3 regions of the Paenibacillus sp. Z6-24 genome follow, and region 2 is predicted to be linked to each of the others. Evidence: predicted binding sites of a transcription regulator. Region 2 holds the regulator's gene; each other region holds the start of a gene.
What was found. The regulator LexA, encoded in region 2, represses DNA repair genes until DNA is damaged. The targets are predictions, from matches to a motif close to CGAACATATGTTCG.
Positions count from the first base shown of each region.

Region 1: the regulator LexA is predicted to act here: its motif matches at 3,270-3,283, upstream of recA (recombinase RecA).
Region 3: the regulator LexA is predicted to act here: its motif matches at 2,981-2,994, upstream of M1D61_RS14540 (DNA polymerase IV).

Region 1 is NZ_CP096398.1:3,117,205-3,123,247, reverse strand. It holds gene M1D61_RS13465 (helix-turn-helix domain-containing protein) at 1-106, shown strand, start outside; gene M1D61_RS13460 (YajQ family cyclic di-GMP-binding protein) at 322-813, shown strand; gene pgsA (CDP-diacylglycerol--glycerol-3-phosphate 3-phosphatidyltransferase) at 942-1,532, shown strand; gene M1D61_RS13450 (competence/damage-inducible protein A) at 1,726-3,027, shown strand; gene recA (recombinase RecA) at 3,354-4,421, shown strand; gene M1D61_RS13440 (regulatory protein RecX) at 4,531-5,298, shown strand; gene rny (ribonuclease Y) at 5,738-6,043, shown strand, end outside.
Region 2 is NZ_CP096398.1:2,226,998-2,233,040, reverse strand. It holds gene M1D61_RS09850 (methyltransferase) at 1-395, opposite strand, end outside; gene M1D61_RS09845 (DUF896 domain-containing protein) at 669-860, opposite strand; gene M1D61_RS09840 (LysM peptidoglycan-binding domain-containing protein) at 980-1,552, opposite strand; gene lexA (transcriptional repressor LexA) at 1,829-2,455, shown strand; gene M1D61_RS09830 (hypothetical protein) at 2,714-3,097, opposite strand; gene spo0A (sporulation transcription factor Spo0A) at 3,398-4,225, opposite strand; gene glnA (type I glutamate--ammonia ligase) at 4,639-5,967, opposite strand; gene M1D61_RS09815 (MerR family transcriptional regulator) at 5,992-6,043, opposite strand, start outside.
Region 3 is NZ_CP096398.1:3,350,050-3,356,092, forward strand. It holds gene M1D61_RS14530 (L,D-transpeptidase) at 1-952, opposite strand, end outside; gene M1D61_RS14535 (ferredoxin) at 1,185-1,427, opposite strand; gene M1D61_RS14540 (DNA polymerase IV) at 1,631-2,926, opposite strand; gene M1D61_RS14545 (hypothetical protein) at 3,054-3,482, opposite strand; gene M1D61_RS14550 (hypothetical protein) at 3,508-4,365, opposite strand; gene M1D61_RS14555 (HEAT repeat domain-containing protein) at 4,388-5,995, opposite strand.

The sequences.
Region 1 (6,043 bases), 890 kb from region 2:
AACAGATAGTACAGGAACTACTGGGACTACCGGAACTATCGAAGGAACGGATAGCACAGGTACAACGTCCACAGGTACGACCGATTCTTCTACAGACGGCAACTGACTTTGTCACAAAAGGATATCTGCTGTTCTGTTACGGGAACAGCGGATATCCTTTTCCCATGCAATGACCGGGTAGAAATGGTCCAAACAGATAGGAAAAGAGCCAAATGGTTTAATACTGTTCAGGCAGTGCTTTTACATTGATTGCTATGACAAGAATTAGACTTGCCGTATAATATGGCCTATAATTTATATGGATAAAGAGGGGGAGACAGAATGGCTTCAGAAAGTTCATTTGATATCGTATCCAAACTGGACATGCAAGAAATGACCAATGCTATTCATCAGACGGAAAAGGAATTGGCGAGTCGTTATGATTTCAAGGGCAGCAAAAGTAAATTGACTCTGGAAAAGGACACACTCGTCCTTGTCTCCGACGATGATTACAAACTGGGTGCACTAATCGAGATTTTGCAGGCCAAAATGGTAAAGCGGGGACTGCCCGTTAAAAATATTGAATATGGATCAATCGAATCCGCTTCTCTGGGTACTGTGCGCCAGCGTCTCAAGCTGAAGCAGGGCATTGACCAGGATAATGCCAGAAAGATCAATATCCTTATTCGCGACTCCAAACTCAAAGTAAAGAGCCAGATTCAGGGAGATCAGCTGCGTGTAACCGGCAAGAGCAGAGATGATCTGCAGGCTGTGATTCAGCTACTGCGCAAGGCGGACCTGCCGTTGGATCTGCAATTTACGAACATGAAATAAAGTGGCATGTAACCGATGGTTACAGAGCTGATGGAGGCTGCAAGTTATATGAAAAACAAGATAGGCTCAGGTGCAGTTACATATCAGCCGCTGAATATCCAGACTGCAATCCGTATAGGAGGTGCTCTGTGAACCTGCCGAATCGCATAACGCTTGCCCGAATCTGTCTGGTACCGGTCATGATGCTGTTTCTTCTCGTTGATTTTCCATTTGGGGAGAAATTATTCCGGATCGGAAGCACGTTTCAGGTAAGTTATAACGATCTCATTGCTGCACTGATCTTTATTATCGCTGCGAGCACAGACGGAATTGATGGACATATTGCGCGAAGCCGTAATCTGGTAACCAACCTTGGCAAGCTGCTGGATCCTCTGGCGGATAAGCTGCTTGTATCCGCTGCTCTTATATCGCTGGTGTCCCTCGATAAATGTGCAGCCTGGATGGCGATCATTATCATTTTCCGGGAATTTGCGATTACGGGCCTGAGGCAGATTGCATTGCTGGAAGGAGCCGTAGTAGCAGCCAGCAATTGGGGCAAAGCCAAAACGATCACCCAGATTATTGCGATCGTGGCGCTGATGATCAACAATTTCCCATTTGCGCTGCTGGGAATTCCTTTTGACCAGATTGCGATCTGGGCGGCTACACTGATTACGCTGTATTCAGGCGTGGATTACTTTGTCAAAAACAAACACCTGATTCACCTGTCCAATTCATAAACGATGTTTCTATATGTAACAAATGGGTGATATATGTAAAGCGGCAATAGGGAATTCTCTATTGCCGTTTTCTGTGGATAAAGCTCTCTAGTCTGGATAAACCTATACACCGTACAAACAGACAGTAAAGTGAACCAAAGGATTAGACCTAACAAATAACGCTGCGTACGATAAACGAGGGGGAGACAAATCGATGAAATCAGTAAAAGCGGAAATTATAGCGGTAGGTACAGAGCTGCTGCTCGGACAGATTACCAATACCAATGCACGCTACTTGTCACAGCAGTTGTCCTACCTCGGCATTGATGTATATTACCAGACCGTCGTAGGCGATAATCTTAACCGGTTGAAGCAGGCTATTGAACTGGCGAGCAGCCGAGCAGATGTCATTCTGTTCTCAGGAGGAATTGGCCCGACACAGGACGATCTGACCAAGGATGCGCTTGGAGAAGTGCTTGGCCGTTCACAGCATATTTACCCAGAAGCGATGAAAAAAGTGGAATCCTTTTTTGAAGGCCGCGATAAACCAATGACGGAAAACAATCGTCGTCAGGCCATTATTCTGGAAGGCAGCGAACCACTGGATAACGAAGTGGGACTGGCAGTCGGTATTGCGGTATCGCAGGACGACAAACATTATATTGTACTGCCTGGCCCACCGAAAGAGTTGCAGGCAATGTTCGAGAGCCAGGCCAAACCATGGCTGGCCAAAAACGTGCTATCCGAGGAACAGCCGATTTATTCCAAAATGCTCAAGTTTGCCGGGATCGGCGAGTCTGCACTGGAAGATGCGCTGCTGGATCTAATCAGTGCCCAGACAGACCCGACGATTGCTCCTTATGCCAAAGAAGGCGAAGTGACGATTCGTCTTACTACCAAGGCCGATTCGGAAAAAGAAGCGAATGTAAAACTTAAAAATATGGAAGCCGAGATTCGTAAGCGGCTGCCAGATCATATGTATGCAGACCAGAACATTACCATTGAAGAACAAATTTTGCTGATGATGACCGGTATGGGACTCAGCCTGGCTGCAGCCGAGAGCTGTACCGGCGGTCTCATCATGGAAAATCTGACACGTATTCCAGGCAGTGCGCTTGTCTTTATGGGCGGGGTAGTCAGCTACTCCAACGAGATGAAGGAGAAGCTGCTTAATGTACCTCATGAGATGCTGGAAGGTGAGAACGCTCCAGGTGCAGTTAGCGAGGAAGTGGCAGAAGTCATGGCTGATGAAGCGCGCAAACTGCTGGATACAGATTTTGCCGTATCTGTAACTGGAGTAGCCGGACCGGGTGCTTCCGAGCGCAAGCCGGTTGGTCTTGTCTATATCGGGCTCGCCGAGCGTAATCGTCCAACCGAAGTATTCAAGCTGAATCTAAAAGGAAACCGCGAAGCGATCCGCATTCGTTCCGCTAAGAACATCATGTATCGCCTCTGGCTGCGCCTTAAGGAGCTTCAGAACGAGCAGCTGGTCGAAAAGCAGCAGCAATCGGAATAAATATAAAAGCTTGCCAGACAAGCAATGAGCAGCCGCAAATGAACAATCACATTACTGTTGATCAATAGTTGCGAATGGATATTGCGATATGTTATGATCAGGTCAGACGGAAGAACCGCAGCAATCAGATTGCTGCGGTTTTTTTCATTTTAGAGCAGGAAGAACCGCCAAAACAGGTGAATTTGTAGCGTGAATTAAATTTACAAATATTGGTAACGTTCGATTGGAGGCATGCAAAAAGACGAATATATGTTCGAAAAAAGCTTGGCAAAAGTTGAAAAATGGAGTATAATTAGACTATAAACATTGAGAAGGATGTGAGCTGATTGTCAGATCGTCGTGCTGCGCTGGATATGGCGCTTCGTCAAATAGAGAAACAATTCGGTAAGGGTTCCGTTATGAAATTGGGAGAATCCACGCATATGCAAGTTGAAGTTATACCTAGTGGATCGATTGCTCTGGATATTGCTCTGGGAACAGGCGGTATGCCAAGAGGTCGTATCATTGAAATATATGGACCTGAATCTTCAGGTAAAACTACTGTAGCTCTGCACGCGATTGCGGAAGTTCAAAAAGCAGGCGGACAAGCAGCATTTATCGATGCTGAGCATGCTTTGGACCCTCAATATGCGAAAAATTTGGGCGTTAACATCGATGAACTGCTGCTGTCTCAGCCGGACACAGGCGAACAAGGTCTGGAAATCGCCGAAGCATTGGTACGTAGTGGCGCGGTCGATATCATCGTTATTGACTCCGTAGCTGCCCTGGTACCAAAAGCAGAGATCGAGGGTGAAATGGGTGATTCTCACGTAGGTCTGCAAGCACGTCTGATGTCTCAGGCGCTGCGTAAACTTTCCGGTGCGATCAGCAAATCCAAAACTATCACGATCTTCATTAACCAGCTTCGTGAAAAAGTCGGTGTTATGTTCGGTAACCCGGAGACAACTCCTGGTGGACGCGCACTAAAATTCTACTCCACAGTACGTCTGGATGTACGTCGTATTGAAGCCATCAAAAATGGTAATGATGTAGTAGGTAACCGTACCCGTATTAAAGTGGTTAAAAACAAAGTAGCGCCTCCTTTCAAACAAGCCGAGATCGACATCATGTATGGTGAAGGTATCTCCAGAGAAGGTAGCTTGATCGATATCGCTACTGAAAAGGATATCATTAATAAAAGTGGTGCTTGGTATTCATACGAAGGCGAACGTATGGGTCAGGGTAGAGAGAATGCAAAACAATTCCTCAAAGAAAATACCCAGATCGCTACAGTTATCGAAAACAAAATTCGTGAGCTGAGCAACCTGACTACACTTGTAGAAGGTCCTACAGCAGAAGACAAAAAGAAAGAAGAACAAGAAGAGCAAGAGTTATTCTCAGAAGCAACCGAATAATTTGGCCTTATACAGACATTCAAAAAGCGCCTGGAACGTGAGAATACGTGCCGGCGCTTTTTCTTTATCATAAAAGCATCAATAAAGTTTGAATTATAAAGGAGAACCTATGAACCGATTCCGCTCATATCGCAAACCGAATAATAAAACAAATTCGTCCCATGAGGAAGATTTTGATCTTGAAGAAGAACTGGATGAGAAAGCCGGACAGCTGGATGATTTCCCTTCTGATGAGCCGCTTGAGATTAGTGAAGTTGAGCAGCTGACTCGTCCACGTTATCATTACCGGCTGTATTTTGGCGAACTCAAACTGAGAGTACACGAAGATGTCATGATCAAGTACCGCATGCTGAAGGGTTCTTCATTTACCAAGGAAGAACTGGAAGAGATCATGGAGGCCAATGAGCGTCAATCCGCGTATGCTTCCTCTATTAACCTGCTCAGCTTTCGTTCGCGTACACGTACCGAGATTATGCGCAAGCTGCGTGAAAAAGAGTTTCATCCACATGTGATCGAAGTTACGCTGGAACGGCTGGAACAGGAGAAGCTGATCGATGATGGTGTATATGCGCAGCAGTGGGCCAGTCAACGTGTAAAGAGTCAGAAAAAGGGGAAAGTATGGATTCGACAGGAGCTTCGCCAGAAAGGTGTCGAGGCCCAGCACATTGAAGAGGCACTGGGTAACATCGACGAAGATGAAGAGCTGGCCGGTGCTGTCCAGTTGGCTCAGAAAAAATGGAAAAGTACATCGGGGAATATGATGGACAAAAAAAGAAAAACGATGGCTTTTCTGATGCGGCGTGGATATTCTTCCGATCTGGTGCGTAAAGCGCTGGCTGCTGCACAAAATGAAGAGCACGAGGAAGAAGATATATAATAAAATGGTGTATGGTTCTGCCATAAAATAAAAAATGAAAAAGTCAGGCGCTGACCGGGATAAGAGTAACTCCAGGTTAGCGTATTGTCATATTTCAGAATACCTATATGTGTGAATTGTATTGCTTCCACAGCAGACAGCTAAAGAGAGAGCTGTCAATTGCTTGACAATGTCTTTTGGCAAATAATAAAATGGATGTATACAGTTTGTCATTTTTACGTCATTTTTAAGTTGTATTTATAATGAATGAGGTAGATAATGCTTATTGTAACAATGATTGTATGAATAATTAAGATGTTTTATCTCCCTTGAAGAGGGAATTGGCACATGTACCCGCATGAGCAATGTACGTATTTAAAGGGATGAAGCATTGCATTACCCATCAAAAATGGTAATTCCCAAGGAATACCTTGGAGGAATCAGCGAGGAGGTGAACAGAATGGGTTATCTCTGGGTCATAATTCTCGTTGTTGCCGCATTATTCTTTGGGTTCGGGATCGGATATTTTATTCGCAAATCTCTTGCAGAAGCTAAAATTTCCAGTGCTGAGACTGCTGCTGCGCAGATCGTAGAGAATGCGAAGAAAGAAGCAGAAGCACTGAAAAAAGAAACAGTTCTGGAAGCAAAAGACGAAATCCACAAATTCAGAGCTGAAGCTGAAAAAGACATTCGTGAGCGTCGGAATGAAAATCAACGCCTGGAACGACGATTGTTGCAAAAAGAAGAGTCGCTGGATAAAAAGCTG
Region 2 (6,043 bases):
ATGATCACATAGCCTTTTTGCAGACGGATCTTTTTGATCTGAGCTGCCGTTACGAGGCGTTCACGATTGAACTTGGTCGTGATCACTGCATCTTTGCCGACTTTGAGATACGGTCTGCGCAGATAAAGGATGACGCCCAGCAGCAGATACATAACTACCGTTACAATAAATAATACGGTGCTGCCCATGGATGCAGGATACATCAGACCCATCGCACCATAAGCCAGACCGAGCAGAACCAGCGTAGCCGGGAATACAAAATTCCGGCCTTTGTAGGTCGTATATTCGGATGGTTTGGTGCTCTTGCTGCCTACTTCGCTTTGACCGGCCTTTTTACGCCGGGCATTGACCTGCTTGGTATTGCGTTTGACTTGCCTCTCCCAGGAACGGGACATCGCGATTTCCCCCTAAATAAAATATAAAAGATGATTGTTCTATATTCAGACTGGTCGAACTGTTGTCTGTACTTCCCCATAGGCAAGCCGGACAGACAGCTCAATGATCTCAATACGCTTACATGTTGAGGAACCGTGACATGAAAGGGGATGCCCAGCCATGATCAGCTATGACATCCCTGTATGGTTGTTGCATCTTATTATAATGAAGATTGAACAATACCATCTTATTTATATTGGAATATCCAGTTTACCCTGCTGTGCAGCTGCTGCTCAGCGTTTGCCGCCTTCAGCGTCTTCAACAAACTCAATCGTCTCCAGCTGCTGGCGGAAATTACGGCGGATATTGCCAAGATAAACGGCACGAAGTTCATCCCGCTCGATCGTTTCTTCAGCGGTCAGACCGGTGTCCTTCTTTTTACGTGCCAGTTCATTAATACGCGCAATCAGTACATCGATGTCCATGACTAACCTCCCATTCTTATCTTTACTAACTTTGACATGTAAAAAAAGGCTTGTCAAGGCTATTACAGCCGGACAAGCCTTTTATATATCAATATAGAAATAAGGTGTATATATCGTATTTAATCATAAGGGATTACCAGTACATCGCCACTCTCAATCTGGGTGGAAACCAGCTGGTTATGATCACGGATCTCGGCTACATAATCGCGAATATCCGACTCCTCCGATTTGTAACGGGACGCGATTGCCCACAGGCTGTCACCGCTCTCGACGATAACACGCTGTTCATTGCCCGGCACTTCATCGGCAATAACCAGATGCTGAAAACCTCCATATAAAAGGATCGATGCGAACAAAACACATATAAGCAGTCGTCCGCTCGATTTCCATTTCGATTTCTGAACGGTCATCTCGATCAGATTCAGTGTCTTCTGCCGCAGCGTTTTTTTGACAGGCTTTTGACGGGCAGCGGCTTGCCGTTGCTTATTTGTATCATCAGCAGGCTCGGAAGCGTATGTCCATGTATCGACTGTCATCCCTTTCTCTGCCTTGCTGGCAGAAATCGGTGCAGACTGGCGAAGTTCATTCGTATGCGCAGATGTATGTTGAATATCCGTTTTAGTGGAAGCAGAAGATTGATCCTGCTGCTCCGGCTGATTGTGTATGCTCTTGTATGTACTGTACTTTAACATGAATACCACACCCCAAACGTTTGTTCTTGTTTCTCCGTCAATAATATAGCACGAACATATGTTTTGATCAACACCTTTTTGCGAACTTTCGTTCGCTTTTTTAGAAATGAGGTGTATGATGAGTAAGGAAGCAGGATGAGGTAACCATCAGGGACTCGTCTGCTGCCAAATAAGGCATGGGGAAATAGTCACTAACTTTTAGAACTTATGTTTGTACGAACGGAAGTTCTATGTTATACTTTTTCCAAACGTTACTAGTATTGGGGTTGATACGGCATGTCCAAGATTTCAAGTCGCCAACAGGCTATTCTGGAATTTATCCGGAATGAAGTTAAACTCAAAGGTTACCCGCCGTCCGTACGTGAGATTGGTGAAGCTGTAGGTCTGGCTTCCAGCTCTACTGTACATGGTCATCTGGATCGTCTGGAGAAAAAGGGCTTGATCCGCCGCGACCCTACTAAACCTCGTGCGATCGAGCTGCTGGGTCAGGAAGAAACCGAAAATAATCTGCTGTTTGCGCAGACGGTGTCCCGTGTACCGATTATCGGCAAAGTTACCGCCGGCGTACCGATCACTGCTACCGAACATATTGAAGATTATTTCCCTCTTCCACAGCAATTTACAGGTGACAACCAGATCTTTATGCTTTCCGTTGTCGGAGACAGTATGATTGAAGCCGGTATTCATAATGGTGACTTTGTTATCGTCCGCCAGCAGCAGACTGCTGATAATGGAGATATCGTTGTTGCCATGACGGAGGAAGATGAAGCCACCGTCAAAACGTTCTACAAAGAGAAAGATCATATTCGTCTGCAGCCAGAGAATGCAATGTACGAGCCGCTTCGTCTGACTCGTGTAACAATCCTCGGCAAAGTAGTAGGCTTGTTCCGTAACCTGCACTAAGTTATGCCGCTGCATGCAGAATGCTAACCAGCCTTTTGCCTGTATGCTCACTCTTGTTCCGCCACTTTCCTTTTTGGCGAAATAACGAAACGCAAAAAAGACTCCTGTTTATGGAGTCTTTTTTGCGTTTCATGGTTTATTTCTTTTGTTGCCTGGATTCTGCCTATCTAGTTTGTCCATCTACTGCATTCATCTGCTCCAATAAGCCGATTCAGCTATGATTAACAGTGCCTGTTATGATTATGCACTGTTATTTGGCTACACCTTACGCAGCCTGGTCAGCTCCTGAAGGAATCCCTCGAGCAGCAAGCTGATATTTTTAATCTCCGCAGCATGCTGCAGCTCGAGCTTTAACTTGCGCGCTTCGAACACTTCCTTGGCCTTGGTCGTATGAAAAGAGTACGAATGGTACATATCATAGGTCTCGCCTTCGCTGGCTCCTTCGATATCAATCCGCTGATAAATCTCTTCCAGACGTCGGCAGATCTCCAGCTCAACCCGTACATCGATAATGTCTCCGCCTGCCACGTCACTTCCCCGCAGCGGATTCTCGATTGTATACAGCTTACGCAACTGCTCCTCCAGATTGCCAATATGCATCTCACAAATAGTAATCAGACGCTGCCTGACTTCCTTGTCCATTGAAATGCCTCCTTTATTTGTACGAATGGTGCTGCAACAAGTGGTCAGTCATTTATTACCCGCACCGATCACAGAGTTACCTCTTGTTCGTAAAATAGAAGAGTGTGTTCTTGCATTATTACCGGATAAAGAAATGGCAGCGGATACTCCATTTTGATTCTAAAAAGGAGTGTATGCAATTATTCGATTACATAATTGATCATATATAAAAAATAAACACCCCGAACCCCTCCAACCTTTTGAAGATTTTATAGTGAAATTGCAATCCGTATCAGCTACAAACTTTATACAAACTTTATTCTATGGAGAACTACTATGTTCAATCCTCAGCTTGTCTGCAATGGCGGCAATGAAGGAGCTGTTGGTCGGCTTTGTTTTGCTAATATTGATCTCATAATTGAAAAGGTGACTCATATGTGAGATATCTCCCCTTTTCCAGGTAACTTCGATCGCGTGACGAATTGCGCGCTCAACCCGGGCTGGATTAGAATTGAACTTTTGGGCTATTTGAGGATACAGCACTTTAGTCACGGAGCCGAGTATATCGATATTGTGATATACCTCTGTAATAGCTTCTCGTACGTATTGATAACCTTTGATATGCGGAGGTACACCGATTTCGTTGAGAATCTTGGTGATGGACGCTTCCAGAAGCTGCTCCTTGCCAGCATTATCAATCGGGGCTGCCGCTGCTACAGGGCGCGGCGCTGCAGCCACCAACGGCTGTGAACGATAGGCTTTCGCTGATACCGGCACTTCAGCCAGCTGCCGTATTCGGCTGCCCAATACCTGAAGATCGAAGGGCTTGAGCATAAAATACGAGGCACCCAATTCCAGAGCACGCTGTGTTACTTGTTCCTGTCCAAAAGCAGTCAGCATAATAATCTTGGGTTTGGGAATAATATGCATATCAGGAAGACGTTCCAGCACTCCTAATCCATCCAGATGCGGCATAATAATATCCAACAGCACGACATCCGGCGGTTCCGGTAACTCTTCGATCAATTGCAAAGTCTCCTCCCCATTATAGGTCGTACCTGCGAGAGTCATATCTTCCTGATGGGAGATGTAGTCTGACAGCATCTGCGTGAATTCCCGGTTATCATCTGCAACGAGTACATTGATCATTATAAATACATATCCTCCTTTTCGTTAGTAAAAATCATATCATCACAAATATATGTAATAAAATGGTATTAAAGGTATTAATATGATTGTAACACTTTTAGGGAGTCAGTTTTCAAATTTAGGAATTTAAAAGAAATTTATTCTATTATTTCCCAATTTATTTGAAATGTTTGATACTCTATAGTGATTTCATTTTGGTATATTATGGTTTCCAATAAAAAAAGACGATGCTATGATATGCTCTCGTCTTTTGCTATGTGATTAACTTTGCCAGGTCATTATTATGTTGAGTTGATCTTTTCAAACCTGTCGCTCTTGATTGGGCAGAAATAGTAGTCATTCAGATGATTCACGAATAAAATAAAGCCCTGCTGCCGGAAAGTCCGGCAAACAGGGCTTTTGTCAACTTAATTCTAATACAGCGTCATATACTGATCGCGTTCCCACTGGTGAACCTGTGTTCTGTACATGTCCCATTCGATCTCTTTTAGCTCATAGAAGTGAGCTGTCGCATGCTCTCCCAGTGCTGTAACGACTACATCGTCACGCAGCAGTTCGTGCAATGCTTCTTTCAGATCGCCTGGCAGACTCGGGATACCTTCATCGATACGCTCATCTTCAGTCATTATGTAGATGTTGCGGTCGATTGGTTTTGGCAGGTTCAGCTGGCGATCGATTCCATCCAGACCGGCTCTCAGCATAACGGCCAGTGCCAGATACGGGTTTGCAGTTGGATCCGGGTTACGTACTTCGATACGTGTGCTCAGACCACGGGAAGCCGGGATACGAACCATCGGGCTGCGATTACTTGCAGACCATGCCACATATACAGGAGCTTCATAACCAGGTACAAGACGCTTATAGGAATTCACTGTCGGGTTGGTTACTGCTGCCATGGAACGTGCATGACGCAGAATACCTGCCATATAATGACGGGCTACCTGGCTCAGCCCCAATTCATCCGATTCATCATAGAATGCATTGCTGCCATTCTGGAACAGCGATTGGTGACAGTGCATACCGGAACCGTTCATACCGAACAATGGTTTTGGCATAAATGTCGCATGCAGACCATGCTGGCGGGCAATCGTACGAACGACCAGTTTGAAGGTCTGAATCTGGTCAGCCGCCTGCAGTGCATTCGCATATTTGAAGTCGATCTCGTGCTGACCTGGAGCTACTTCATGGTGAGAAGCTTCAATTTCAAAGCCCATTTCTTCCAGCGTAATCACGATCTCACGACGGCAGTTCTCGCCCAGATCGGTAGGTGCGAGATCGAAGTAACCGCCCTGATCGTTCAGCTCTTCAGTAGGATTGCCGTTGGCATCCGTGCGGAACAGGAAGAATTCCGGCTCCGGTCCAACCATCATCTCCGTGAAGCCCATAGCTTCCGCTTCCTTGAGGTTACGTTTCAGAATACCGCGCGGGTCACCGGCGAATGGTGTACCGTCAGGCATATAGACATCACAAATCAGGCGTGCTACGCGGTTCTCGGTTACCCACGGGAAGATCACCCATGTGTCCAGATCCGGATACAGGTACATATCGGATTCCTCAATACGTACATAACCTTCAATAGAAGAACCGTCGAACATCATTTTGTTATCCAGTGCTTTGGTCAGCTGGCTCAAAGGAATTTCGACGTTCTTGATCGTACCCAGCAAGTCAGTAAATTGCAGGCGGATAAATCGTACGTTTTCTTCCTTGGCAATACGCAGAATATCGTCTTTTGTATAACTCACGTTACCCTCTCCTCTGTGCTCTTTTTATTTTTTATTGAAGAATCGGGATAATTCCCCTTGGATCAGTGATACCTGT
Region 3 (6,043 bases), 1.1 Mb from region 2:
GCGTCGAAGCCATAATTTGCGCAGCTTCGCTATCCGAACCGGCTGCTGCACTGGCAGGCAGCTCGCTGCCGCTTTGCAGTGCTTTTAGAGCGGTAAAAGTCTGATTCATGACTTCTGTACTGCCGGACAACCAGTTACCCGGGAACGCAGCTTCCAGCTGATCTGGCTGGGCAGGCAGTTTTCCTTTGGCCGTCCAATAATGATGGATAGCCGTCTGCATAGCTGCCAGCTCCTCCTGCTGCTGCATCCATTCTCCGGCTTCCTTTTGATAATGACGCAGCTGTCCAGGCTTGCAATGACAGTTCTCCGCATCATAAGACTGGATCATCGTCTGTCCGGGGTAATCCCCTTCTGTCAGCGTATACATAACCGGCAGCTTCGGCTTCCATAGCAGCCATTTGTCCGACTTTTCCATTCCCAGCACAACAGCCGTATTCGGCGCTGTCTCCAGTGCCTGCTGCTTCATATATCCGGTAAAGGAAGTCGTCGCCTCGTTACTGCCATATGACAGCCCTATCGCTGTAAAGGCAAGCGGAGCACGGAACGGTGGCTTTTTCGGTTCAGAATTACCGATATCCTTGCCGGTTTTCGTCTGGATCGGAGCAGAGGGATTATTCTGGGCCGCGAGCCGGCCGCCGTCGTACGGCGCAGCGACTGAACGCATCATGAACAGGAACAGCAGCACCACTCCCAGCATACTGTAACGCCACCGCCGTATTTTCTGCTCCCGCTTATGCGCCATTTCCATCACTTTGGCTTCATAATCCTTGAGTACATCAGCCGGTACTTTACTGTGTTCAAAAGCTTCGTAAATATCACCAGCCCGGTTATAACAATAGTTGGCCTTGCCGACCTGTCCGTCTGCTTCGTATTCCTTGCCCAGCAGGTACCAACCCATCCGGTTATTCGGATGCATTTTCACATAACGTTTCAAATACAGTAAGTTTTTCATTCGTCCATCCCCGGAATGGTTTCCGAATCTCCCTTCTTTGTAATATCAGATTATGTATTCTTCTCTGCGCAGAGTATGCCTATTATCTTCTATATCGGACAATACCCTCTTTTCTTCCAGTCATTTGCATAGGGCTGACGAATCAATTTGCATGATGCTATTTGCGCAAAAAAACGCCCTGTCCACCAGAGTGGTGAACAAGGCGTTTGGCAAAAGCCGTTTTCGCAAGAAATCAGGCTTCTTTGTTGAACGGAGCGTCTTCGATATGAATCGAATCGGTAGGGCATCCATCGCATGCGTCCTGCATATCTTCGAACATATCGTCCGGGATAGCTGTTATGCCGCGGTTGCTGTCACCATCGAAGATAACTTCAGCCAGACCTTCATCATCGTAATCATAAATGTCAGGTGCAGTAGCTCCACAAGCACCGCAAGCAATGCATGTATCCTTGTCAACCCAGGTATATTTACTCATCTGTATTCCTCCTATCCATGCTTTCCAGTAGTCTTTAATAGCGGACCCCGGTCTGTACATATAAACAAAATATAATATAAACCATCGAGAATTTCAAATGTATTACCAGCTGTTTTCCAATTACGAGCGTGTAATCCCTCTGAGACCGGAAACCCGTTATGTTAAATTTTACCCTTTAAGCTGCCGGACCAAACGATTCCTTTCTATAAAGAATCTTCTTCTCCGGTAAAACGCTGACCGTCCCGCTGCAGTGAAGTCCCCCTGATCTTATGATTGCGGATCAGCACGGAAGGATCGTTGCCAAGCATGCCTGCCGTCAGCAATGCACTCTCGCCGAATTTATCCCGCAGCTGGTCAATCACTTCATTCAGCTGTTCCTTTTGCGGCTGGCGCTCATAATCGAATAGATCGAGCTGGACAGCCGCTTCCTCACGGGGCAGCAGATTTTGCAGGGTCACACCGAGCAGTCGTACAGGTCCTTTGCCAGCCCAATGCTTGTCATACAGAGCGCAGGCTTCATGATAGACCTCCTCAGTCGTCTCTGTCGGTACCGCGAGCGCCCGGGAGCGGGTAATCGTCTTCATGTCCGGTGTACGGATCGTAATCTGCACCGTCCGAGACATCAGCTTCTGCCGCCTCATCCGCCGGCATACCTGATCGCTCAGATTCAGCATGACTCGTCTTATATCCTCCAGATCCTGTATGTCTGCCGGCAGAGTCGTCGTATGACCAATGGACTTGTTCGGCTCATGATCCGGTTCTACAGGAGAATCATCCACTCCATTCGCTGCCTGCCTGAGCCAACTTCCCTGAATGCCGAATCTGGCCTTCAGCCTCGCCTCATCAGCAGCAGCCAGTTGTCCGATAGTACGAATCCCCATTTCCCGCAGTTTCGCAGCAGTCTTACTGCCGATACCGAACAACTCTCCACATGGCTGCTCCCACAGCAAGCGGGGCACATCCCGAATACGGAGAACGGAAATACCATTTGGCTTTTTCATATCCGAAGCCATTTTGGCCAGCAGCTTATTCGGTGCAATCCCTACCGAACACGGAAGCCCCAATTCATCCTGGATACGCCGCTGCAGTTCGGCGGCAATCTCCAGTGGCGTCCCGAACTGGCTGGAGCCTGTAATATCCAGATAACATTCGTCAATGGAGGTTGCCTGCAGCAGCGGAGTATAACTGTAGGCAATATTCATAAAGGCAGAGGAATATTTGCGATACAGATGGAAATTCGGCTGGATCACTATAATATTCGGACACTTCTGTATCGCCTGGCCGACCAGCATCCCGGTTTTCACCCCACGCTTGCGGGCTTCGTAGGAAGCGGTGACGACGATGCCTTTACGCTGCTCTACACTGCCGGCTACCGCTGTCGGCTTGCCTTTGTACTTGTCCGGCTCTTCAGCGGCATGTACCGAACAGTAAAAGGCGTTCATATCCACATGCAGAATCACCCGCCCGCGTGCCGGATAATAGGCTTTATTCCCGTTCATCGCTTCCCCCTTCTCCGGACTGGCATCCTGCCTGGTGTAACGGTTGATCACATACGTACAAACGTTCTACTTTATTATAAAAAAAGAATGGCGATCTGACAATCAACTTTGACAGTTATGCACGTGATTACTGTTCATCCATGATAAATTGCTCGTAATATTCCAGACGATCAAGGGAGAATACGATCACCAGACGGTCCTGCGGTATCTTTTTCCCATGGAATCCACCCAGGCAGATACCCAGCTTGCGGAACAGCATATACCCGCTCTTGCCCTGCACTGGCTCGTCATACGCACTCAGCTTGGCAACCACTTCTTCATCACGAAACAGGTCGATACCTTCATGGAAAATTTCCGCTTCTTTCCGATAAATGCATTCGGTCAGTTTTTTGTGCGTATAGATCAGTTCCAGTGGTCCGTACGTCTGGCGGATCTGCTTCATGATCGTATCGTTCACAATATCATCCGGCAGACCGGCAATCTGCTTGATCTGGGCCGGTGTCATGCCAAAACGGTATTCATTTACACCCGCATACGGTTCAATAATCAGCTGCATCGTAATCCTCCTCATTCTGGTCAATTCATGTCCAGCTCTGCATTACACAATCTGCATACTCATACATACGATCATAGAGAACAGAATGCCCACCCGACTGGAGTATCCGCTCGGCGGTATGCAATTTGGTGGCAAATGCTTCCGTCAGGCTGCCTGCTGCATCCTTGTCCTCCTCAAGGCTGCGCAGCTGCTGCAGCTCTCCGATCAGGCCCGCTTCCTGACACAATCCGGCATCCTGCAGCGCAGTAATCAGCTGCTGGGACTGATGGCGAGCATCCAAGTTGTCCAGTGCTGTCAGCAAGCCATTCATGTGCAGCTCGGTATCATAGTCGATCAACAGCAGTATATTACGCACGGCAAGCGGCAGTCTGTCCCAGCTGCTGTGGATCTGTTCTGCATGCGGCTCCCTGTACATGATTCCGGCGATCTGCTCGATCCACTGCTCACCTGTCTGCACACCGGATTCCGGCAGCAGCGGCTCGTACCATTCCCTTTGCATCAATTGTTCATCATAAGCATACGGATATACCCTGGCTTCCACAATTCGCCGGTTCAACTCGGGACTGCGTCGGGCGGACGAAGTTCGTTCCTGCAGATCCACACGCTCCAGCTGATCCATGACTGTGCCGGCGACACGCGGATTTGGTCTCATCAGATAATCCTGCTGGCGCTCGCGAAAAGGATGTACCTCCAGCACCTTGCCAAGTAGACTGTTCAGCGACTCGCTGCCTGCATAGAGACCCGCTTCCGAATCGGTACATTCGAACTTGAGAAACATGATCGCCTTGTTGAGTGCCATAATTTCCGCATGGTTAATCTCAATCGTCCGGGGCGGCTCTCCTTGCTGGGGTTCCAGACGATATTTATTGAAGTATTGTTCCATCCTGCTATTCTCCTTTACCCTGTCATGAAGTAATCATCCAGCGCAGCAGATGGGCTTTTTTGCGATCCATTACCCGATTGCACGCTTCCAGCTTGTTCAGCAGGATCTGTGTCTGCTCCTCGGAAGGACGATTCCAAAATGATCGACCGGAAACATGTATCCAGTTATTCAGCTGGCGACCAATCTCGTGCTGAATCCAGCCTGCACGAGTCTGCATAAGAATATCGAGCAGCCCATCCAGCTGTGTCCATCCTCCAAAAGATGGCAGCAGACGCAGCATATTACGCTGCACATGGATACAGGTGGTTTCCGCAATGCCATGGACCAATTCGTCTTTTTCCAGCAAATACATATGGTTCTTCAAAGCCCGGGCCGCTTCCCTGGATACTCCCGGGTGGCTGTCCAGCAGTCCCTGTCGTATCAACTCTCCATATGTACGTGCATCCAGCTGTGCCAGACCGCGAATAACGGCCTTTCTGACAGGCCCTGCCGAATGATAAGCATACTCTGCGATAACCTGGGCGTCTTCTGCCTGACCTGTTTCTCCCAGTCCGTACAGAGCCGCTGGCAGCAGGCGCTCATCTCCTGACCAGATCGTATCCAGATAGAACTCTACATAGGATACCTTTTCCATTCGCGACAGATGTTTTCGTGTCACCTCGCGCACGATAGCATTGCGATCCAGCAGACTCGCTTTTAAAAAAGGCACTGCTTCTCCCGGAAAACGGTAAGCCAGCATTTCAATCCCTTCACGCCGTACCGCCGGGAACGAATCCTGCGTCATAAGTACAAGCAGCCTGTGCAGCTCTGAACCGGATAGCACATTGTCCGTCTGCCGGGCCGCCCATACCCGTATGGAAGTATCCTGATCATACAGACTTTTTTCCAATATTTCTTCCGGTACTGCTGCTCTTGATTCCAGAGCCATCTGCAGACAGAAGCGCCGAATATCCCGATCCGTCGATGTCATTCCCTGCTCCAGCTCCGGCAGGCATTCCGGCTCGCGCAGCAGATCGTATATCGATTGTATCAATGCTTCATAGCGGTCTCTGCTGCAATGTTCCAGACGTTTTACCAGTGTGAGATTGCGAATAAATATACCTGCATTATGTGTATGAATACGCTGCTTTAATGCTTTATACGTATGAAAACGAATTGGGGATACCCAGTCATTCAGCCGGATTAACAAAAATGGAATCTCCGAACCGTCATGAAATTCGGTAATCCGCTTCAACGCCGCTTCCCGTACATAGCCGTTCCAGTGAAAGCTGGCCATAATAATTTTGACCGGATGTACAGAAGCCGGCCACTTTTTAATATTTTCCGTTGTTAAATGAACCCATTGACTGGCGTTTTCCGTGAAGCCATAAGGAAGGTATTCGCGCATTTTTTCACTGAGCCACACCAGATCCGCTGGCGGACAATGCTGCAGCAGTTCACTGATCGTATTCTCGGCAGCCATCTGCAGTTCCATATCCGGTGATTCCAGAAAAGGGGTCAGATACGGAATCGCTGCAATCTCTCCGGAACGCCGGATCAGTCCGATCCACTTGCTGTTCTGCTGTTTGTACAGCTTGTTGATGCATACCTGCACCTGCTGGGATAATTCTCTTCTCGGTCTGGACATCATGCCGACCTCCTCACTTCGGGTGTATCTATTTACATCTTAACCTTTACT